DNA from 3 places in the Nocardiopsis sediminis genome. Region 2 is predicted to be linked to each of the others. Evidence: riboswitches for the same ligand, from Rfam matches in the RefSeq annotation. Region 2 holds a riboswitch; each other region holds the start of a gene.
The links. A riboswitch is a leader RNA that binds a small molecule or an ion and turns the genes downstream of it on or off. The one in region 2 is predicted to bind cobalamin.
Positions count from the first base shown of each region.

Region 1: it holds a riboswitch for cobalamin, as region 2 does, so the genes downstream of both, ACFOVU_RS25345 (putative cobaltochelatase) here and metE (5-methyltetrahydropteroyltriglutamate--homocysteine S-methyltransferase) in region 2, are expected to answer to the same signal.
Region 3: it holds a riboswitch for cobalamin, as region 2 does, so the genes downstream of both, ACFOVU_RS00610 (ABC transporter substrate-binding protein) here and metE (5-methyltetrahydropteroyltriglutamate--homocysteine S-methyltransferase) in region 2, are expected to answer to the same signal.

Region 1 covers NZ_JBHSBH010000015.1:632,164-639,720, forward strand. The annotation lists gene ACFOVU_RS25325 (cobalamin biosynthesis protein) at 1-259, opposite strand, end outside; gene ACFOVU_RS25330 (cobyrinate a,c-diamide synthase) at 524-1,897, shown strand; gene ACFOVU_RS25335 (GNAT family N-acetyltransferase) at 1,894-2,472, shown strand; gene cobO (cob(I)yrinic acid a,c-diamide adenosyltransferase) at 2,487-3,089, opposite strand; gene ACFOVU_RS25345 (putative cobaltochelatase) at 3,138-5,246, opposite strand; cobalamin riboswitch at 5,303-5,431, opposite strand; gene ACFOVU_RS25350 (hypothetical protein) at 5,645-5,983, shown strand; gene ACFOVU_RS25355 (LLM class F420-dependent oxidoreductase) at 6,088-7,107, shown strand; gene ACFOVU_RS25360 (RNA-guided endonuclease InsQ/TnpB family protein) at 7,213-7,557, opposite strand, start outside.
Region 2 covers NZ_JBHSBH010000010.1:33,267-40,823, forward strand. The annotation lists gene ACFOVU_RS15170 (sensor histidine kinase) at 1-287, shown strand, start outside; gene ACFOVU_RS15175 (MerR family transcriptional regulator) at 485-889, opposite strand; gene ACFOVU_RS15180 (methyltransferase domain-containing protein) at 918-1,613, shown strand; gene metE (5-methyltetrahydropteroyltriglutamate--homocysteine S-methyltransferase) at 1,715-4,030, opposite strand; cobalamin riboswitch at 4,147-4,382, opposite strand; gene ACFOVU_RS15190 (S9 family peptidase) at 4,594-6,525, opposite strand; gene ACFOVU_RS15195 (MerR family transcriptional regulator) at 6,662-7,402, opposite strand; gene ACFOVU_RS15200 (FAD-dependent monooxygenase) at 7,416-7,557, opposite strand, start outside.
Region 3 covers NZ_JBHSBH010000002.1:9,892-17,448, forward strand. The annotation lists gene ACFOVU_RS00590 (LLM class flavin-dependent oxidoreductase) at 1-186, shown strand, start outside; gene ACFOVU_RS00595 (beta-glucosidase family protein) at 375-2,816, shown strand; gene ACFOVU_RS00600 (alpha/beta fold hydrolase) at 2,869-3,816, opposite strand; gene ACFOVU_RS00605 (hypothetical protein) at 3,949-4,434, opposite strand; cobalamin riboswitch at 4,554-4,736, shown strand; gene ACFOVU_RS00610 (ABC transporter substrate-binding protein) at 4,804-5,844, shown strand; gene ACFOVU_RS00615 (FecCD family ABC transporter permease) at 5,853-6,896, shown strand; gene ACFOVU_RS00620 (ABC transporter ATP-binding protein) at 6,919-7,557, shown strand, end outside.

The DNA of each region.
Region 1 (7,557 bases), on a different contig from region 2:
CGCTGGGCGTGCCCGTTGCGGCGCGGACGCGCTCGCCTGGGTGCGGCACGTCGACGGCCGCCAGGGCCGCGGCCGGGTAGGCGACCACCGGCCAGCCGCGTTCCCGCGCGGCCGCCAGGATCCCGGCCTCATCGGCCTTGGCGTCGGCCGTGGCCACCGCGCGAACCCGGGCCGGCGACAGGCCCGCGCCGGCCAGCACGGCGTCGATGAGCGCGCCGACCTCGGCGGCCGTGACCCCGCGCCGCGCACCGACCCCCACGATCAGGGACGGTTCCGGTCGCGCGACGGCGTCATCCGGCGGTTCGGCCGCCCCGCCCCGGCGACCGCCGGACGGGTCCGTTCCCCCCACCCTCCGGCCTCCCCCGCTGCCGCATCCGCTGACCGCCTCCGGCCGCATCCTCCCACCCCCGATTCCCACCCCGCCTCCCGCCGTCGGCCGAGGGCGCGGGGCCGCGTAGCCTGGGCGGTCGTCGGATGACCGGAAGCCGGCAGATCGGGGGGCAGGGTGGCGCAGGTGCCGCGGGTGGTGATCGCGGCCCCGGCATCGGGGAGCGGGAAGACCACCGTCGCAACGGGGCTCATGGCGGCGCTGACCGCCCGCGGGGAGCGCGTATCGGGCCACAAGGTGGGGCCCGACTACATCGACCCCGGCTACCACGCCCTGGCCACCGGCCGCCCGCCCCGCAACCTGGACCCGGTGCTGTGCGGCGAGGACCGCATCACGCCGCTGTTCCGGCACGGTGCGGCCGGAGCCACGATCGCCGTCGTCGAAGGCGTCATGGGCCTGTTCGACGGCGCCGCCGAGCCGCGCCACTTCCACGGGCCGGGCGACGCCGGGTCGACCGCACACGTGGCGGCGCTGCTGGGCGCGCCGGTCGTCCTCGTTGTGGACGCGTCCCGGGCCGGCCGGTCCGTTGCGGCCGCGGTCCACGGGTTCTGCACCTACGAGACCCGCGTCCGGGTGGGCGGGGTGATCCTGAACCGGGTCGGCTCCGACCGGCACGAGGCGCTGGTGCGCGACGCGCTCGACGGCGTCGGCGTGCCCGTTCTGGGAGCGCTGCGCCGGCACGAGGCCGTCGCGACCCCGTCGCGCCACCTCGGGCTGGTCCCGGCCGCCGAGCGCGCCGCCGAGGCGCAGGCGGCCGTGGACGCGCTCGGCGCGCTGGTCGCGGACTCCTGCGACCTCGACGCCATCGTGGCGCTGGCCCGCACCGCCGCCCCGCTGGCCGCGCCCGCGTGGAGCGCGGCGGACGAGATGGGCGCCGCCTCCGGCGGCGGGCGTCCGCTCCGGGTCGCCGTCGCCGGCGGGCCCGCGTTCACCTTCGGCTACACCGAGCACGCCGAACTGCTACGCGCCGGGGGCGCCGAGGTGGCGCCGGTGGACCCGCTGCGCGACCCGGCCCTGCCCGAGGGAACGCACGGCCTCATCCTGGGCGGCGGCTTCCCCGAGGTGCACGCCGCCGAGCTGTCGGCCAATGCGCCGCTGCGCGCGGCGGTCGCCGGCCTGGCCGGTCGAGGCGGACCGATCGCCGCGGAGTGCGCGGGCCTGCTCTACCTGGCGCGCAGCCTGGACGGCGCGCCGATGTGCGGCGTCGTGCCCGCCGAGGCGCGCATGACCGGGCGGCTCACGCTGGGTTACCGCAGCGCCGTGGCCGTCTCCGACTCGGTGCTGGCCCCCGCGGGGACCCGGGTGCGCGGGCACGAGTTCCACCGCACCGCCGTGACCCCCGCGAGCGGGGCCGCACCCGCCTGGCAGTGGAAAACCGGTGGCGCCGAGGGCTTCGCCGCTGCCAGGCTGAACGCCTCCTACCTCCACCTGCACTGGGCGGGCTCGCCCGGCATCGCCGCCCGGTTCCTCGGCTCGGTGCGGGCCTTCGCCGACGGGAGGACGCCATGACCGCGACGCAACAGGCGCCGATGATGCCCTCCGTCATCCTGCGCACCGAGCGGCTGACCCTGCGCGCCTTCACCGAAGCCGAGATCGGCCCGGTGCTCGCGGCCGCCCGCGACCGGCTCACGCAGCGGTGGCTGCCCCTGCCGGAGCCGGGGCGCGCCTACACCCGCGCCGACGCCGAGCGCTGGTGCCTGATCGAGGCGCCGAACGCCCGGGTATCGGGCGACGGCCAGCAGTGGGCCGCGATCGAGACCGCGACGGGCACCTTCGCCGGCACGGTCGGGCTGGTCCGCACCGCGTGGAAGGCGAAGGTGACCGAGGTGGGGTACTGGCTGGCGCCGGAGGCGCGCGGGCGGGGGCTGGCCACGGAGGCGGTGATCGCCGTCTCCCGCTGGGCCGTGCTCGACCAGGGGTTCCAGCGGGTCGAGCTGAAGGCGGGCACCGCCAACACCGGGTCGCGCGCCGTTGCCGAGCGCGCGGGGTTCACCTTCGAGGGCGTCGAGCGCAGCGCGATGCCCCTGCACACGGGGCGCACCGATCTCGCCGTCTACAGCCTGATCCCCGCCGACCTGGGCTGATCCCGTCTCCGGGGTCACCATTCGATGCCGCGCTGGCCCTTCTGCCCGGCGTCCATGGGGTGCTTGACCTTGGCCATCTCGGTGACGAGGTCGGCGGCGGCCAGCAGCCGCGGGTCGGCGTCGCGCCCGGTGATGACCACGTGCTGGGCGCCGGGGCGGTCGCGCAGCGTCGCCACGACGTCGTCGACGTCCACCCACCCCCACTTCATCGGGTAGGTGAACTCGTCGAGGACGTAGAGCCGGTAGGTCTCGGCGGCCAGCTCCCGCTTGATCTGCGCCCACCCTTCGGCGGCGTCGGCGGCGTGGTCGGGCTCGGTCCCGGGGCGCCGGATCCACGACCAGCCCTCGCCCATCTTGTTCCAGGTGACCCGGCCGCCCTCCCCGGAGTCGCCCAGGACGCGCAGCGCGCGCTCCTCGCCGATGCGCCACTTGGCGGACTTCACGAACTGGAACACCCCGATGTCCCAGCCCTGCGCCCAGCAGCGGGTGGCGAGGCCGAACGCCGCGGTGGACTTCCCCTTTCCGGGGCCGGTGTGCACCATCAGCAGCGGCCGGTTGCGGCGCTGGCGGGTGGTGAGCCCGTCGTCGGGCACGTGGGTCGGTACGCCCTTCGGCATGTCTCGTCGTTCTCCTTGCTGCGGTTGATCCGTTGCCGTCGCGAGGTGTCAGGCGGCGCCGCGCGCGTGCCGGACCAGGCCGCTCAGCGTGTCGGCGCGCAGCTCCTCCAGCGGCACGGGGACGGCGTCCATGGCGGCGGCGAGCCGGTGCGCCATGCCCAGGCGCACGGGCCCCGACTCGCAGTCGACGACGACGCTGCGGACCCCCTCGGCGCGGATCAGCGCGCCCGCCCGCTGGGCGTCGCCGAACCCGCCGTGGGTGGCGCGGCCGTCGGTGACGACCACGAGCAGGGGGCGCCGCCGCGGGTCGCGCAGGCGCTCGATGCGCAGCACGTCGGCGCAGCGGAGCAGGCCGGCCGCCAGCGGGGTGCGGCCGCCTGTGCGCAGGTCGCGCAGGCGGCGGGCGCCCGCCTCGACCGACGAGGTCGGCGGCAGGTCGAGTTCGGCGCCGCGCCCGCGGAAGGTCACCAGGCCGACCTTGTCCCGGCGCTGGTAGGCGTCGAGCAGCAGGCTCAGGACGGCCCCCTTGACGGCGCGCATGCGCTGCCGGGCGGCCATGGAGCCGCTGGCGTCGACGCAGAAGAGCACGAGGTTGCCCTCGCGCCCCTCGCGCACGGCCTCCCGCAGGTCGGAGCGGTGCACGATGAGGCCGCGGCCGTCGCGCCCGCGTGCGCGCTGGTGCGGGGCCGCGGCGTTCACGGTGGCGGCGAGGTGCAGCGCGCCCATGCGTTCGGCGGGGACGCGGGCGCCGGTGGTGCGCCCCAGGGGCGTCTCGGCGCGCGAGCGGCGGCCGGGGGCACCGGCGCCGGTTCCGGGGACGCTGAAGAGCCGGGGCCGGTAGGCGGGCGCGGCTTCGGCGGGGGTGCCGTCGCCCCCGGAGGGGTCGCCGGAACCGGCGCCGGACGGCGGTCCGCCGTCCCGGGGGTTTCCGGTGCCTTCGGTGCCCGGAGGCCGCGGCCCGGCGGCGCCGGGCGCCGCGGAACCGTCCGGCTGCGGCCGGGGGCCGGGGCCGTCGGCGGGTCCGGCGCCGTCCGCGGCTCCCGGGTCGGACTCCCCCGCTCCGGCGGGGCTTTCGGGGCCGTCGCCCGGAGCGCCGTCCGGCCCGGCGGGGCCGCCATCGGGGGGTTCGGGGTCGTCGTCGCCGGCGTCGTCGAGCGCCTGCCGGAGGCGGTCCTCGTCGAGGCCCGGGGCGTCGAAGGGGTCGCGCCGGCGGCGGTGGGGCAGGGCCAGGCGGGCGGCGTCGCGGACGTCGTCGCCGGTGACCTCGGTGCGGCCGCGCCACGCGGCCAGGGCCATGGCGGCGCGGGCGGTGACGATGTCGGCGCGCAGGCCGTCGACCTCGAAGGCCGCGCAGACCGCGGTGACCTGGCGCAGAGCGGCGTCGGACAGGGCCACGCCGGGCAGGCGCGTGCGCGCGGCGCGGATGCGGGCGGCCAGCTCGGCCTCCTCGCCCGCGTGGCGGGCGGCGAAGCCGGCGGGATCGGCCTCGTAGGCGAGCCTGCGGCGCACGACCTCGGCCCGCTCGGCGGGGTCGCGGGTCGCGGCGACCTCCACGGTCAGGCCGAACCGGTCGAGCAGCTGAGGGCGCAGCTCGCCCTCCTCGGGGTTCATCGTGCCCACGAGCAGGAACCGGGCCGCGTGGCGCACCGACACGCCCTCGCGCTCGACGTGCGACGTCCCCATCGCGGCGGCGTCGAGCAGCAGGTCGACCAGGTGGTCGTGGAGGAGGTTGACCTCGTCGACGTAGAGGACGCCGCGGTGCGCCGCCGCGAGCAGCCCCGGCTCGAACGCCTTGACGCCCTCGGTGAGCGCGCGTTCGAGGTCGAGGGAGCCGGCGAGGCGGTCCTCGCTGGCGCCGACGGGCAGTTCGACCAGCCGCGCCGCACGCTGTTCGGCGGCGGCGCCGGTGTCGTGGGGGCCGTCGGGGCAGCCGGTGTCGGGGGCGGCGGGGTCGCAGGAGAACCGGCAGCCGGGGACGACGCCGATCCCGGGCAGGAGCGCGGCCAGGGCGCGCACCACGGTCGACTTGGCGGTCCCCTTCTCGCCGCGGACCAGCACCCCGCCGACAGCGGGCGACACCGCGTTGAGCAGCAGGGCGAGCTTGAGGTCGTCCATTCCGACGACCGCTGTGAAGGGGTAGCGAGCGGAAGCGCCCACGCTGTTCGGTCCTTCCTCGGGAGTCCACGCCCATAGGGGTCGGTCATGGCGCCGGGCAGTCTCCTGGCTCCCAGATCGCCGCTCCCCCGCCGCCTTCCCGCCGGGACTTCCGGCAGTGGCGATGGTCGCGGGTTCGCTCCCTGGTCACAGTGGCGGGACCGCCCCGGATTCACACCGGGTTCCTGCCGACGGCGGGGCATCACGTCGCCCGCCGGTCGGCGCCGCCCACCACGATCTCACACGCCCTCGCGGCGCCTCCGGCCGCCGGGTGCCTCCGGCCGGCCCGCGAAACCGGCCCGGAATCGGCCGAACCGCCCGGACCGGATTGGCGTCCCATGATGTATCCCGCCGCCGTGAACGCACCCGGCGCGGGCCGTGATGGAGAGGAAGGAGCAGGCGTGGGCGTGATCGAAATGGGCTTCACCGTCGTGGCGGCCGGAGTCGTGGTGCTGCTGATCGTCAGGATCGCCGGCCGGGCCCTCAACCGCTCGGGCGGGCGCACGCCGCCCCGGCGACGGGCACGCGGCAGCGGCTATGCGGGCGGCGACTACAGCGGTGGCTGGAGCTCCGGAGGCGACGGCGGCAAAGAGGCGCACCACGGCGGATCGAGCAGCGGCGGTGACGGCGGCGGCTGGTTCAGCTGGGGCGGGGGCGACAGCGGCGGAGGCGGCTGGGGCGGCGGAGACAGTGGAGGCGGCGGAGGGGGCGGGGACGGCGGCGGAGGCGGAGGCGGCTGAGCCCCCCGCCAACGGACGCGGCGGACCGCCGGCACCCCTTTCCTCGAACTGAAACACGTTCTAGTATGCGCCCCAGGGGCGCGACGACGAATGAGGGAGCGCCGGTGGCCGACGATCTGGAACTGGGTCTCGCCGTGGGCTACTGGGGGGCCGCAGCCGACGACGCGACGGAGACCGTCCGGGCGGCCGAAGCACTCGGCTACACGTCGGTGTGGACCGCCGAAGCCTACGGATCCGACGCCTTCACCCCCCTGGCGTGGTACGGCGCCCGGACCCGCGACATCGGGCTCGGCACCGCGATCGCCCAGATGTCGGCGCGCACCCCGGTGGCCACCGCCATGCACGCCCTCACCCTGGACCACCTCTCCGGCGGCCGGCTGCGGCTGGGCATCGGGGTGTCGGGGCCCCAAGTGGTGGAGGGCTGGTACGGCCGCCCCTTCCCCCGCCCGTTGCAACGGACCCGCGAGTACATCGACATCATGCGGCAGGTCTGGCGGCGCGAGGCGCCCGTGACCGGCGACGGCCCGCACCACCCGCTGCCCTACCCCGGCGGCGCCGGCCTGGGCAAGCCGCTCAAGTCGATCACCCACCCGCTGCGCCCGCGCATCCCGGTGTACCTGGGCGCCGAGGGCCCCAAGAACGTGGCCCTGGCGGCGGAGATCGCCGACGGCTGGGTCCCGATGTTCTACCACCCGCGGCTCAGCCCCCCGCTGTACGCCGACGCGCTCGCCGCCGCCCCCGCCGGCTTCGACATCGCCTGCACGGTCACGGTGGTCGAGCACGCCGACACCAGCGAGGCGCTGCGGCTGGCGAAGGCGCCCTACGCCTTCTACATCGGGGGCATGGGCGCCCGCGAACGCAACTTCCACCTCGACCTGTTCGTCCGGCTCGGCTTCGCCGAGGAGGCGCACAAGGTGCAGGACCTGTTCCTGGCGGGGCGCCGGGCCGAGGCCGTCGACGCCGTGCCCGACGAGCTCGCCGACGGCCTGGCCCTGGTGGGGCCGCTGCCGCGGATCGCCGAACGCCTCCAGGCCTGGCGCGAGAGCCCGGTGACGACCCTGCTGCTCGCGGGGGTGCGCGACGAGCCGCGGCTGCGGGCGCTGCGCGATCTCGTGAAGGGCTGACGCAGGGGCCGGTCTGCGGGGATGCTGTCAGCTTCTCGGGGCTGGAGCCCTGAGCTTGCAGGTAGGGCCTCACTGGCTGTGGGGTTGCCTCCCGCGTCTTGGCCATCAGACCTGTGGTCCGGTGACCGGGGCGCGTGACTCACGCCCCGCTTTCCACACGGTCTCGCCGCGGGCGGCGATGTTGCGGGAAGCGTTCCGGTCCGCATGCGCAACGACGCCGCAGCCCCGGCAGATGAAAAGACCCCGGTCCACACGGTTCCTCCTGTCCGTGTGGCCGCACTCGCAGCAAATCTGCGACGTGTACCGGGGGTCGACGTGGACGAGGGGCACGCCAGCGCGGCGTGCCTTGTAGACGATGAAGCCTCCGAGCTGGGCGAAGGCCCAGGAATGGAGGGTGACCCGTTGGGGCTTGCGGAGCCGTACCCTCTGCAGGATTCCCTTGAGGTCTTC
Region 2 (7,557 bases):
CCGGGGTCCGGGGCGGCACGGCGGTCATCACCGTCACCAACACCGGCGAGGCCATCACCGCTGAGGAGGCCGAGCGCCTGTTCGAACCGTTCCACCGCCAGCGCGCCCGCACCCACGCCCAGGGCCACGGCCTGGGCCTCACCCTCGTGCGCTCCATCGCCAACAGCCACCACGGCACCGCCACGGCCACCCCCAACCCCGACGGCGGACTCACCGTCACCGTAACCCTGCCCACCGCAGGACAGCGGCCCACCGACGCAGACGAGGCCGGAGAGCGCGTCGCCTGACTCCACAACGGGGCCGGTGACCGCTCGGCTCCGCTTGTCCATGGCGGGACATCGATCTTCGGATCATCCCCTCCCCCAGTTCGGACAGCGCGAGGGCGAAGACGGCGATCGCCGCGGCGATGAGGGTCACCCGGTTCGCCCCGGCCCACGCGTCGATCACCGCCATGGTCGAGGCCGTCGGCGGCGACCGCGCCCGATCATTCGCGCCCTGCCCGTGTCACCCCTGCGAGGTGAGCCTGATAGTTCGGGCAGGTCGTGATGTCCTCGTGCGAGCAGTCCATCCCGGCTTCGAGGAGATCGAGCGCTGAGCGCAGCGCCGCCATCCTGGCCTGAAGCGCTTGGTGGTGGTGGCGCAGCACGTCCTTGCGGGCGGCCGGGTCGCGCGCGGCGAGGAACGTCCGGATGTCCGCCAGCGGCATGCCCGCCTGCTTCGCGACCACGATCGACGCCACCCGGAGCAGGTCGTCGCGGGTGTAGCGGCGGCGGTCGCCGGCGACGCGGGCGGGAGAGAGCAGGCCCACCGACTCCCAGTGCCGCAGCACGTGCGTCGGCAGGCCGAAGTGGTCGGCCACCTGGCCGATGGTCATCGAAGTTGACTTCACGTCGGCATTAAGTCAGACCATGGCGGGCATGTTCAATCTCCTTGCCGTCCTCGACGCCGTCGACGCGCAGCCGATGTCCGTCGAGCTGCGCACACGTTCCTACGAATTGCTCGGCGACCTCCCCGGCCGAACCGTGGCCGACGTCGGCTGCGGCGGCGGCCGCGCGGTCGCCGAGCTGGCCGAGCTCGGGGCCCGCGCGGTCGGCGTCGATCACGACCCCGAGATGATCGCGGCGGCCCGGCAACGCTGGCCCTCCGGCGAGTTCCACGTCGGCGATGCCTACCGGCTGCCGCTGGAGTCCGGGTCGATTGCCGGCTACCGCGCGGACAAGGTACTGCACACGCTTACCGACCCCGTGCGCGCCGTGGCCGAGGCCCGCCGGGTGCTCGCCCCGGGCGGCCGGGTCGTGCTGCTCGGCCAGGACTGGGACACGATCGTCATCGACTCCGACGAACCGGAGACCACCCGCCGGCTGGTCCACGCGAAGGCGGACTCCCTCCCATCGCCGCGCGTGGCCCGGAGGTACCGCAACCTCCTGCTCGATGCCGGGTTCACCGACCCGGTCGTCGAGGTGCGCACCAGTGTGTTCACCGATGACACCGCGCTCGCCCTGCTGCACCGGATCACCGACGAGGAGAGCTGGCTCGCCGAGCAGGCCGAGCGCGCCCGCACGAACCGGATCTTCGTGGCGGTGCCGATGTTCCTCGTCGCCGCGCAGGGATAGCCGGTCGCGCTGGCCGGTCGACGTGGTCATACCGGGCCGGGCGCTGTGCGGGCGCCGCGGCGGGCGGGTGGCCGCCCGCCGCGGGGAAAGCGGTCAGCTCGTCACGGCCGGGCCCGCAGGTGGCCGGTGGCCTCGACCAGGTTGGCGAGGGTGGCCCGCACCTCGGGGTAGCCGCGGGTCTTGAGCCCGCAGTCGGGGTTGACCCACAGCCGGCCGGGCGGGAACGCGCCGACGGCGGTGCGGAGGTGGCCCACGATCTCTTCGACGGAGGGGACGCGCGGGGAGTGGATGTCCCAGACGCCGGGCCCGGCCTCGTTGGCGTATCCGGCGCGGGCCAGATCGGCGACGATCGCCATGGCCGACCTCGCGGCCTCCAGGCTGATCACGTCGGCGTCCATGTCGATGATGGCCGCCAGGACGTCGCCGAACTCGGCGTAACACATGTGCGTGTGGATCTGGGTGTCGTCCCGCACACCCGCGGTGGACAGCTGGAACGCGGCGACGGCCCAGTCCAGGTAGGCCGCGCGGTCGGCGGTACGCAGCGGCAGGGTCTCGCGCAGGGCGGGTTCGTCGACCTGGATGATCGAGATCCCCGCGCGCTCCAGGTCGAGAACCTCGTCGCGCAGGGCGACGGCGACCTGGCGGGCGGTGTCGCCTTCGGGCTGGTCGTCGCGCACGAACGACCAGGCGAGCATGGTGACCGGGCCGGTCAGCATGCCTTTGACCGGCCGCTCGGTCAGGCTCTGGGCGTAGGCGGCCCACTCGACGGTCATCGGCGCCGGGCGCGAGACATCGCCGACGATGAGCGGCGGCCTCACGTAGCGGGTCCCATACGACTGGACCCAGCCGTGCCGGGTGGCCAGGAACCCGGTGAGCTGCTCACCGAAGTACTGGACCATGTCGTTGCGTTCGGGCTCGCCGTGGACCAGCACGTCCAGGCCGATTCGCTCCTGCTCGGCAATGACGGCGCGGATCTCGGCCCGCATGGCGTCGCGGTAGGCGGCGTGGTCGAGCGTGCCGGCGCGCAGGGCCGCGCGGGCCGTGCGCAGCTCCTGCGTCTGCGGGAACGAGCCGATCGTGGTCGTCGGCAGCTCGGGCAGGCGCAGTCGGCCCTGCTGGGCTTGGCGGCGCGTGGCATAGGGGCTGATGCGGTGCAGGTCGGCGTCGGTGACCGCGGCGACCCGGTCGCGCACGGCCGGGACCCGCACGATCGGCGACGCCGCGCGGGAGGCCAGGCGGCTTTGGTTGGTGTGCAGGATGTCGCTGATCGCGGTGCGGCCTTCGGTCAGGCCGCGTCGCAGTGTGACGATTTCGTCGAGCTTCTGCCTGGCGAACGACAGCCAGCCGGCGATCTCGGGGTCGAGGCCGGTTTCCAGGGTCACGTCCAGCGGCACGTGCAGCAGCGAGCAGGATGCCGAGACGTCCACGGAACCGGCCAGCCCGAGCAGTGTGCCCAGGGTGCTCAAGGCGGCGCTCAGGTCCGCGGCCCAGATGTTGCGCCCGTTGACGACCCCGGCGATCAGGCGTTTGCCCGGCATGCCGCCGGCGGCGGCGAGGCCGCCGAGGTTGGCCGCGGCGGCGTTGGTGAAGTCCAGGGCCAGGCCCTCGACGGCCGACGTGGCCAGCACCGGCAGCGCGTCGCCGAGCCTGTCGAAGTAGGAGGCGACCACGATCTTGGGGCGCGCGGTCGCGGCCGCCAGGGTGGCGTAGGTGTCGGCGACCTTGGCCAGCACCTCGGCCGGCTGGTCGGTGACGAGCGCGGGTTCGTCGAGCTGGACCCACTGCGCGCCCGCTTCGTGCAGGCGCCGCAGCAGGTCGGCGTACAGCGGGATCACCTGGTCGAGCAGGTCCAGGGGCCGGAACCCCTCGGTACCGGTCGGGTCCTTGGCCAGCAGCAGGAAGGTGACCGGGCCGAGGAGCACCGGACGGGTCTGCACGCCCTGCTCCAAGGCCTCCGCGAATTCACCGAGGGGCTTGCCCGGGTCGAGGGTGAAGCGGGTGCCGGGCCCGATCTCGGGGACGAGGTAGTGGTAGTTCGTGTCGAACCACTTCGTCATCTCCAGCGGGTGGGCGTCTGCGGTACCGCGCGCCATCGCGAAATAGCGGTCGAGCCTGCCGGCGGTGCTCGTTGTGTCCGGGACGGCGGCGAGGTGCCGCTCGGGGATGGCGCCGAGCATCCAGGCGGTGTCCAGGACGTGGTCGTAGAACGAGAAGTCGTTGCTCGGGATCTCGTCGATGCCGGCGTCGCGCAGCTGCGTCAGGTTGTGCAGCCGCAGCTCACGGGCGGTTCCGAGCAGGGTGTGGGCGTCGATGCGGCCTGCCCAGTAGGACTCGGTCGCCTTCTTCAGTTGCCGGTGGGCGCCCTGGCGCGGGTAGCCGTGCACGGTGGCGCGGCTGGTCGCAGTGGTCTGGGTCACGGGGCTCTCCTTCGCGAGTCCGCGTGGACCTGCGGGAGCGCGTGACGAAGCGCGACCGGCACGCGATCGCGATCCGGCGACGACCCACCCGCGAGGTCTCGGCCTGCACCCCACGGTCGTGGGGCGCACAGCGGGCAGGTCTTCGGACTCGTGGGCGTTCCGGCGCACGCCGGGTTCCTACTGGCCATCGCTTCCCGAGCCGGCTGGGCTCAGTGCTGGTCTCCGCGGAGACTGACGGCGGTCGTTCCCACTCACCGCTGCGGGGCAGTCCCGGATTCGCACCGGGTTCCCTCTTACCTCGGCCACCGCCGTGATTCCGTGCGGCGGCCGAACCAGCTGCCCTGCCACTGTAGCGGTTGGCAGCCGGGCTTCAGGGCCTCGATCCGCCCGTGTGAGCGGATCGCGACGAAAAATGAGTTGCAGTCGAAGAAGTGTGACGCGGCTGCTTCCACCATGAAGATGCACGCCGACCTCGGCGCCGGGCCCAGGCCGGTGCGCTGACCGGCGGCCACCGGCCTGGGCCCGGGATGGCAGGCGCGGATGAAGAGACCGCCCGCCGTCGATCAGGACGTGGCCGACGACCGTCGTCCGCCCAGGTGCCGGGCCAGGAAGCGCTCGATGGTGCGGTACAGCTCGATGTTGCTGTCGGGGTTGATGAACCAGTGGCCCTCGGCCTCATTCAGCAGGTACTCGACCTCGGCGCCGCGGGAGCGAAGCGCATCGGCGATGCGGTCGGAGTGGCGGCGGGCGACGCGGACATCGTTGGCTCCGTGGATCAGCAGCACCGGTGCGGTGATGTCGTCGACCCGGCTGATGGGTGAGCGGGCGAGCATGTCGGCCTCCTGGCGGGGGTCGTCGGGGTCGCCGATGTAGCGCAGGTAGCTGTTCTCGATGGCGTTGCGGGCGACCGGAACGACCGACCGGATGAGGTCGGCGAGGTCGGACATGCCGGTGTAGCTGATGGCGGCGGCGAACCGGTCCGGGGTGAACGCGGCCCCGACGAGTGCGGCGTAGCCGCCATAGGAGCAGCCGTAGATCGCGACCCGGTCCGGGTCGGTGTGGCCCTGCGCGACCGCCCAGTCCAAGGCGTCGATCAGATCGTCGTGCATGCGCCCGGCGAACTGGCCGATCGCGGCCTGGGTGTGGGCCTTGCCGTAGCCGGTGGAGCCGCGGAAGTCGACCTGGAGCACCGCGTAGCCGCGGTTGGCCAGGAGTTGGACCTCCGGGTCGTAGCCCCAGCTGTCGCGGTACCACGGTCCGCCGTGCACCAGCAGCACGGTCGGCAGGCCGCGCGGCTCGGCCCCGGCCGGTAGGGTGAGGTGGCAGGGCAGGGCAAGTCCGTCGCGGGCGGTGACGGTGATCGGGGTGACCGGGGACAGCCGGGCTGGGTCGAGGTGCGGGAACGGCCGGAACAGGCGGCGCGCCTGCCCTGTGGCGTGGTCGTAGAACCAGGTGACACCGGGATCGCGGTCGTGGGTGAAGTCCACCACCCACCGTTGCGCCGTGGCGTCGCAGGAGACGTGGGCCAGGTCGCCGTCGGACAGCTCGGCCAGCCGCGGCAGCACCGTGGCGAAGTGCGGGTCGAGCGCGTGGATCTCCTGACGGGCACCGAGGTAGCGGGCACCGAGGAGGTCCCCGGTGCCCGGGTGCAGGATCAGCGAGGACGGGAAGCGCGGGTCGGCCTCGGGGCGGGGGGTGTCCAGGTCGAAGAAGGGGTGGCCGTCCCCCCCGATCTGCTCGCCGGTGTCCAGATCGACCCGGACCAGGCGAGTGCGGTCCGAGCCGCGCGACGACCCGATCCACAGCCCGTTCCCGTCCGGGGTGGGCACGGCCGGGAGGACCGCGAAGGGGATATCGGTGCCGGGGAACCGCGCGATCGGGCGCCGCCCACCCGGAGTCCACTCCGACAGCACATGGTCGCCCCCCTTCTCCATGGTGAAGACCAGCAACCGGTCGCGGTTGCGTATCCAGGAGTGGACGTCGCCGGGGTTCTCCGCGATCACGGTCAGGCGGCCGGTCGCCAGGTCGAGCTCGAACAGGTCGATCAGATCGGGGCGGCGCATGTTGAGCTGCACGAAAGCCGTCCCGGGCCGGTCGGGTGGGAGGTGCGCACCGATCAGGCGCACGCCCTCGAAGGGAGTCAGGTCGGTCGCGGGCTCCTCGGGATGGGCCGGGTCGACGCGATACAGGTGCCAGTTCTCGTCGCCGTCGGTGTCCTGCTGGAACAGCAGGTAGCGGCCGTCGGTGGTCCAGGAGAAGGCGTCGATGTTGCGCCGGGTTTCGGAGGTGATGCGCCGGGCGCCAGGGGTGTCCGCGTCGTGGACGTCGTCGGGGGCGGCCCAGTCGGAGTCCACATCACGGATGAACACGTTGAGCCGCCCGTTCCACGGGGCCAGGTAGGCGACCCTGGTGCCGTCCGGGGACAGCAGGGCCCGGCTGCGGGTGGGCGGGCCGAAGAACTCTTCGACGGTGATCAGCTGTGACGGGGCGGTCATGGTGGATCCTCACGGTCGGCGGGTCGGGCACCCCCGAGTCCAGACCCCGACGTCGCGTCGGACTCAAGGCCATGTGACGTGATCCGGGTCACATGGCGCCGCGGAACGCGGACCGGCGAAGCGCTTCGGAGCCCGGTCAGGCCCCGCCGGGCCGGGCCAGCCGCTGCTGGACCCGGCGCAGAACGCGGTGTTGCACGGGCCGGAGCGTCTGCTCGTTGAGTTCGTCCATCAGCGCCGAGGCCTCCGCGCCGAGCGGCAACAGGTCGTCCAGTCGCGCCATCACCGGTCGCAGGTGCGCGACCAGATCGTCGATGAGCGATGCGATCTCGTCGTCCGGGGTGTCGGGCCCGAGGGCGTAGAAGCGCGCCGTCAGCGGTGCGGGCGCGGCCGTCTCCCCGTCCGGCCCCCTGAACAGGGCGGCGAGTCCTGCCGGGCCGTCCTTGCCGAGCAGGTGCCCGACCAGGATCAGCTGTTCGTGCTCGTAGCGGGCCATGTCGGCTGGAATCCCCGCTGCGGGGGCGGAGCGCCATGCCGAGAGCTCCGGACCCAGGTCGGGCGGGGCGCCGCTGCGGCGCAACGCGGCGATGCCGGCCCGGCGGGCGGTGAGCCGTTCGATGTCGGCGGCGGCGTGGCGGTCGAGCTCATCGAGCAGCTCCTCCGCGGCCGCCGGATCGTCCAGCACCGCAGGAAGTACGGACAGCGGTACCCCGAGCGCGGTCATCCTCGTGATGCGCAGGAGCCGGACGAGGTGGCCGACGTCGTAGTCGCGGTAGCCCCCGGCCGAGCGCGGCGGCTCGGGCAACAGCCCGACCTGGTGGTAGTGGCGCAACGTGCGGACGGTGACGCCGGCCAGTTCGGCGAGCTCACTGCTGAGCATCGGGCGGCTCCCCTTAGCGGGCCACGGATGCGGCGATGGCCTTATCCGCAGCCATGAACAGCGTGGCGTCGTCCCGGTCCTCGCCGGCCCAGGCGACGTGCCCGTCAGGGCGGATCAGGGCGGCGCGCACCTTGGTCCAGGCGGTCGGCGGGTGG
Region 3 (7,557 bases), on a different contig from region 2:
ATCGCGGGGGTCCTGGAGCGGGTGGACGCCGCCCTGGTCGCCATGGTCACCGGCCCCGGGCGGATCGGCGCCGTTCAGGACGCGGTCGACCTGCTCACCGACGTGCTGCTGTCGCACCTGTCCTACGAGGAGCGCGAGCTCGTCGAGCCGCTGGGCCGGCACGGCTTCTCCGACGCCATCCGCTGACCCGGCCGCCCCGCCCGGGAGGGCCCGGGACGCGCCCCGCGGCGCCCCGTCGCGACACATGAACGGGCGGGTTCACGGGTAGGCCGCCCCGTTGGAAGCGGCGGGTCCGCCCCGGCCCGCCTTCCGGCCGCCCGGGCTCCCGCCGGCGCCGGACGCGGCGGCCCTACCAGGGAAGGTGTGCGGGAACCATGAGCGGATCCGACCCGGCGGGCGCCACCGCCGACCCCGAGCGCGACGAGCGCATCGAGGCCGCCATCACCCGGCTCGACCTCGACGCCAAGGTCCGGCTGCTGACGGGCGCCGCGATGTTCGACCTGGCGCCCGAACCGCTCATCGGCCTCGCGCAGACGCGCCTGTCCGACGGTCCCACCGGCGTGCGCGGCCCCGACTTCGCCGGCGGCCCGGTCGCGGCCCTGCTGCCCAACGCCACCCTCATCGCCCAGCACTGGAGCCGCGACACCGCCTACGACGCCGGCGTGCTGCTGGCCGAGGAGGCGGCGGCGCAGGGCGTGCACGTGCTGCTGGGGCCGACCGTCAACCTGCACCGTACCCCGCTGGGCGGGCGGCTGTTCGAGGCGTTCAGCGAGGACCCGCTGCTCACCGGGGACTTGGCCGTGGGCTACGTGCGCGGCGTGCAGCATGGCGGGGTCGCGGCGACCCCCAAGCACTTCCTGGCCAACGAGTCCGAGACCGACCGCACCACCGTGGACTCCGTCGTCGACGAGCGCACCCTGCGCGAGGTGTACCTGCTGCCGTTCGAGATGGTCGTGGCCGAGGCCCCGCCGTGGGCGGTGATGGCCTCCTACAACCGGGTCAACGGGACGCCCGCCACCGAGCACCGCCGGCTGGTCGAGGGTGTGCTCAAAGGCGAATGGCGGTTCGACGGAGCGGTCATGTCCGACTGGTTCGCCACGACGTCGACCGCCGCCAGCGCCACCGGCGGCCTGGACCTGGTGATGCCCGGCCCCGGCGGGCCGTGGGGGGCACGGCTGGTGGAGGCGGTGCGGTCGGGGGCGGTCCCCGAACCGGTGGTCGACGAGCACGTGCGCCGGCTGCTGCGCCTGGCCCACCGTGTCGGCACGTTCGGCCCCGGGCGGCGGCAGGCCGTCCCCGCCCCGGAGCCCGGCTCCCCCGCCCGCCGCGACGCGCTGCGCCGGCTGGCGGCCGGCGGGATGGCGGTGCTGGTCAACCGCCGCGGGACACTGCCGCTGACCGTGCCCTCCGGCGCGGTCGCGCTCATCGGGCGCCACGCGACCGAGACCGTCGCACAGGGCGGCGGTTCGGCGCAGGTGCGGCCGCCCCACGTGGTCAGCGTCGCCGAGGGGCTGACCGCCGCGCTGGGCGCCGACCTCGTGCGCGTCGTCGACGGCGTGGAGGTGCGCGAGCGCCCGGTGGCCGCCGCCGGGCTGCTGCACGACCCCGTGGACGCGAGCCCGGGGATCCGGGTCATCGCGCGCGACGCCGAAGGCGCCGTCGTGGAGTCCCGGCACATCGACGGCACCGACCTCATCGCCGGATACGGAGACGGGTGGCTCGCCGACGCCGCGACCATCGAGCTCTCCGCGGAGCTCGCGCTCGACCAGGCCGCGCAGGTGCAGATCGGCGTGCGCGGAGCGGGGTCGTGGACCGTCCGCGCACCCGGGATCACCGAGACCACCACCCTGGCCTCCGCCGACGGGCCCGGCGCCGACATCCTCAGCCCCCCGGCGTGGGCGGCCGAAACCGTGGCCGAATCCGGCGCGCAGATCACCGCGACCGTCACGGCCGGGGACTGGGTCCGGCTGCTCGGCCTGGTGGCCCGCCCAGCCCCGCGGCCGCCCGCCGACGCCATCGCCGAGGCGGTCGAGGCCGCCCGGGAGTGCGACGTCGCCGTGGTGGTCGTCGGCCTCACCCAGGAGCAGGAGAACGAGGGCGGCGACAAGACGACGCTGGCGCTGCCCGGCGAGCAGGACGTCCTGGTCGAGGCGGTCGCCGGCGCCGCCGAGCGCACGGTGGTGGTCGTCAACGCCGCCACACCGGTGCTGATGCCGTGGCTGGAGCGCGTGGACGCCGTCCTGTGGGCGGGCCTGCCGGGCCAGGAGGCCGGCGCCGCGGTGGCCGACGCCCTGCTGGGCGAGGTCGAGCCGGCCGGACGGCTGGTCACGACGTTCCCCGCCCGCGACGGCCAAGGCCCGGCGTGGTCGCCCGTCCCCGTGGACGGCGCCGTCCACTACGCGGAGGGCCCCGCCGTCGGCTACCGGGGCTGGGACGCCTCCGGCGAGGAGCCGCTGTTCTGGTTCGGCCACGGCCTGGGCTACGCCGCCTGGGAGTACGGGGCGGTGGAGGCCGACACCGACGGCGGCGTGGTGCGCACGGTCATCGTGTGGCTGGCCAACACCGCCACCCACCCGGGCCGCGAGGTCGTGCAGGTGTACCTGCGGCCCCCGGGCGGCGAACCGGTGCGGCTGATCGGCTGGGAGGCGGTGACGGTGGCCGCCCAGGAGGAGACCCGCGTCCGCGTCGACTGCGACCCCCGGACCCAGCGCGTATGGGACCCGGAGGGCTCCCGCTGGACCCCGCTGACCGGCGGCGAGATCCTCATCGCCCGCGGCCTGGGCGACATCCGCGCCCGCATCCCCCTGGAGGGCTGACCGTCCCCGGGCCTCTCCGCCACGTGTTACGCCCGGGAACACCTCGGACGGCTCAGCCGTCGTGGCCCGCCAGGAAGTCCAGGGCGAGCCGGGCGACGTCGGCGGGGCGTTCGGCGAGGAGTGCGTGGCCGCCGGCCAGGTGCGCGGCGCGCACGTGGGGGCTTTCGCGGGCGATGGCGGCCAGCGCCTCGTCGACCCCCCGGCGATGGGCCGCCATGAGGTCGGCGAACGGCCCCTGGCCGGGGGTGTCCTCGGTCGCGAGCACGGCCAGGGTGCGGGCGCGGGTGCGCTCATAGGCGGCGAAGATGTCGAGTTCCTCCATGGCGCGGCGGATCCGGGCCAGGGGCTCCGGCAGGGGCCGCTGGAAGCGGTGGCCGGCGCCGTCGGCCGCTGTGAGGTTGCGGTACACGCTCGCGGCGAACGACGCCTCCGATGCGCCGATCCGGCGGGCGGCGGCGCGCGCCGCCTCGGCGAGCGCCTCGGCGGCGTCGGGACCGAGGGGGTCGGCCCGCTGCGCCTCCATGGCCGAGAACGCCGCGGCCAGCCCTTCGCGCTGTTCGGCTGCGCGGTCCGGGTCCAGCCCGGGGTGGCGCTGCGCCACGCCGAGGACGGGGTGGCCGTCGAGGTTGACGGCACCGGGGCAGCGGGGGTGGCGTTCGCCCCACAGGACGGCGATCATGCCGCCGATCGACGCGCCCACCACCGCCGGCTCCGGCTCGCCGATGGCCGCGGCGACGGCCTCGATGTCGCCCAGGACGGCGTCCCATTCCCAGGGCCCGTCCCCGGAGTGCCCGCTGTTGCGCAGGTCGACAGCGACGGCCCGCCGGTGGGGGGTGAGCAGCGGAGCGACGGGCGCCCAGTCCTCCAGGGTCCCGCCGAGACCGTGCAGGAGCAGGACGGGCGGTCCCTCACCGCCGAAGTCGCGGATGGCGATGGGCACGCCGGCGGAGTCGATCACCCGGTCGCGCTCGGACGGGAGGGGGTGGCGGGTCTCGGTCATGGGATCTGATCCTCTGGTGCCTGGGGTGGGGAGCCGGACGACTGCGGGCCGGCGGAAGTCGTGTGGGGAGTGGTCGGCCGGACGGCGCGGGGCGCGCCGGCCGGGGCGGTGTGCGGCCCCGCCTGGGGGCCGTCAGGGGTCCATTCCGACGGGGCGCCCGTTGAGCCGGTCGCGCACGGATCCGGTGCGGACGCCGCCGTCGGGGTGGGGCGCGAGCTTTCCCCGCCGGACCAGGTCGTGGACGCCCTGCCGGGTGATGCCGAGCATCGCCCCGGCGACCGCGTAGGAGACCCGGACGGCTCCGGGGTGGCCGACGCGGCGCGCAACGGTCCGCCCCAAGGGCGTGGCCCACCACTGCGCGGGCGGATCGAAGGCGGTGTCGCCGGGGTAGAGCGCGGCGATGAGCCGCACCGCGGCGAAGACGGCGGCACGGTCGTCGGGGCCGAGCAGTGTCGCCGCCCACGCGTCGGCATACGCGGCGACCCGCTTGCGCACCCGCTCCACGGAGGCGTCGCCTTCGAGCAGGATCTCCAGCGGGTCGAGGAGGCGGGCGGCGGCGATGGCCCGGAGCTGGCCGGCGAGCTCGCCGTGTGCCGGGGGGCCGGCGTCGGTGTCCATGTGGTCGGTCCGCCCTCTCGTGTCCGATCGTCGACGCATTCCGGTCTGCTTGACATGAATAGTCAAGTACTTGTCGGCGTTTGTCAAGTAGTGCACGGCGGAGGGGGCGGACACCCGTGTGATAGGTTGCGGCCGCCAGTCGAACCCGTGCTTTCTCGGGTCAGGGAATCCGGTGGGAATCCGGAGCTGACGCGCAGCGGTAAGGGGGACGGGCGGGGCAGCGGCCACTGGACACATGTCCGGGAAGGCGCCTCACCCGGGTGATCCCGAGTCCGAAGACCTGCTGGCACCTCCGGGCGCCTTGCGGCGTGCGGAGGCGACACCGTTCGCCGGGCTCCGCGACCGAGCCCTCGACGCCGAAGGACCCCCATGACGGCCCCCCGCCGTACCCCACCCGCCTGCGCCCTCACCGCCGCCCTGCTCCTCGCGCCCCTCACGGCCTGCGGCCCCGGCACCGGCACCGGCACCGATGGCGCCCCGCAGGAAGCCGCCGGCTACCCCCGCACCGTCGACGACTGCGGCCGCGACGTCACCGTCGAGGCCCCTCCGCAGCGCGCCGTCTCCCTCAACCAGGGGGCGACCGAGATCCTGCTCTCCCTCGGCCTGGCCGACCGCATGGCCGGCACCGCCACCTGGACCGACCCCGTCGCCGAGGACCTCGAGGCGGCCAACGCCGAGGTCCCCCGCCTGGCCGACAACGCCCCGTCCTTCGAGCGCGTCCTGGCCGAGGAGCCCGACTTCGTCGCCGCGTCCTTCCAGGGCACCCTGGGCGAGGGCGGCGTCGCCCCCCGCGAGGACTTCGAACGGCTCGGCGTCCCCGTCTACCTCTCCCCCACCGAGTGCGGCAAGACCGACAGCGGCGAGGACGGCGCCCGCGAGGAGCCGCTGGCCATGGACGCCGTCTACACCGAGGTCCGCGACCTCGCGCACGTGTTCGGCGTCGAGGAGCGCGGCGAGGAGCTGGTGGCCGGCCTCGAGGGCCGGATGGCGGCGGCGACCGCCGATGTCGATGCCTCCGGGGTCACCCTGCTCTACTGGTTCGCCAACGCCGAGTCCCCCTACATGGCGGGCTGCTGCGGGGCCCCGGGCATCATCACCGAGGCCGTGGGCGCCCGCAACGTCTTCGACGACACCCGCGACGAGTGGCCGCAGATCAACTGGGAGACCGTGGCCGACCGCGACCCCGACGTGCTGGTCATCGGCGACCTCACCCGCGAGAGCCAGACCGCCGAGTCCGCCGCCGCCAAGATCGAGTTCCTGGAGTCCCACCCCGTCACCCGGCACCTGGACGCCGTCGAGAACGAGCGCTACGTGCTGCTGAGCGGCGCCGCCATGAACCCCTCGATCCGCACGGTCGAGGGCGTCGAGCAGGTGGCCGAGGCGCTGCGCGGCTTCGGGCTCGCCGGCTGAGCGGGCGCATGTCCCGCCCCCGAGCCCTCGCACCCCCCGGTGCGGGGCGCGCGGCCGTCCTGGCGTGCGGCGGCCTCGTGCTGCTCGCCGCCTCGGTCGCCACCGCCATCACGATCGGCCCCGCGGGCATCGCCGTCGGCGACGTCTGGGCGGTCGTCGCCGCGCGCGCCGGCTGGGGCGCGTCGGGGCTGACGCCGATCCGCGAGGGCATCGTGTGGGAGCTGCGGCTGCCCCGCACGGTGCTGGCCGCGGTGTGCGGCGCCGGCCTGGGGGTGTGCGGCGCGATCATGCAGTCGCTGCTGCGCAACCCGCTCGCCGACCCGTTCGTGCTCGGCATCTCCTCGGGCGCCTCCACCGGCGCGGTGCTGGTGGCCGTGCTGGGGGTGGGCGGCGGGGCGGTGTCGCTGTCGGCGGGCGCGTTCGCCGGGGCGGCGGCCTCCTTCGCGCTCGTCCTGGTGCTCGGCTTCGCCGCCGGCGGGACGACCGACCGCGTCGTGCTGTCGGGGGTGGCGGCCATGCAGCTGTTCTCCGCGCTCACGTCGGTCATCGTGCTGTCCTCCGCCGACGCCGAGCAGACCCGGGGCGTGCTGTTCTGGCTGCTGGGCTCGCTGAGCGGCGCCGGCTGGACCGATGTGGGGCTGTGCGCCGGCGTGCTGGCGGCGGTGCTGCTGGTGTGCGCGGCCAACGCGTCGGCGCTCGACGCGTTCGCCTTCGGCCACGACGCCGCGGCGTCCCTGGGGGTTCCGGTCGCCCGGACGCGGCTGCTGCTGCTCACCGCGACCGCGCTGCTGACCGCGACCCTTGTGAGCGCGGCCGGCGCGATCGGGTTCGTGGGGCTGGTGCTGCCGCACGCGGCCCGCGCGGTCGCCGGCCCCGGCCACCGCCTGCTGCTGCCGGCCACGGCGCTGGCCGGGGCGGTCTTCCTGGTGTGGGTCGACACCGCCGCCCGCACCGTCCTGGACCCGCAGGAGCTGCCGGTGGGCGTGGTCACCTCGCTCATCGGGGTCCCGGCGTTCGTGTTCATCCTCTACCGGAGCCGGCGGTGGCGGTGACCGGCGGGAACGGGAGGCGGCGGTGAGCCTGCGCGCCGAGGCGGTGTCGTGGCGGGCGGACGGGCGGCTGATCGTCGACGGCATCAGCCTGGAGCCGGCGCCCGGCTCCACGGTGGGCCTGCTGGGGCCCAACGGGTCGGGCAAGTCGACGCTGCTGCGGCTGCTCGCGGGGGTGCGGCCGACGTCGTCGGGGGTCGTCACGCTCGACGGCGCCCCGATGGCCGAGGTGGGCCGCAGGGCGGCGGCGCGGCGGATCGCGGTGGTGGAGCAGCACGCCGCGACCGAGGTGGACCTGAGCGTGCGCGACGTGGTGCGACTGGGCCGCATCCCCCACCGGCGGGCGTGGTCGGCGCCGTCGGCGGCCGACGACGCGGCGGTGCGCTCCGCCCTGGCCCACACCGGGCTGGCCGACCGGGCCGACCGGTCCTGGCACACGCTGTCGGGCGGCGAGCGGCAGCGGGTGCAGATCGCCCGCGCGCTGGCGCAGGAGCCGCGCGAGCTGCTGCTGGACGAGCCGACCAACCACCTCGACATCCACCACCAGCTGGAACTGCTGGCGCTGGTCGTCCGCACCCCGGTGACCGGCGTGATCGCCCTGCACGACCTCAACCTGGCCGCGATGTTCTGCGACCAGGTGGTGGTCCTGAACGAGGGCCGGGTG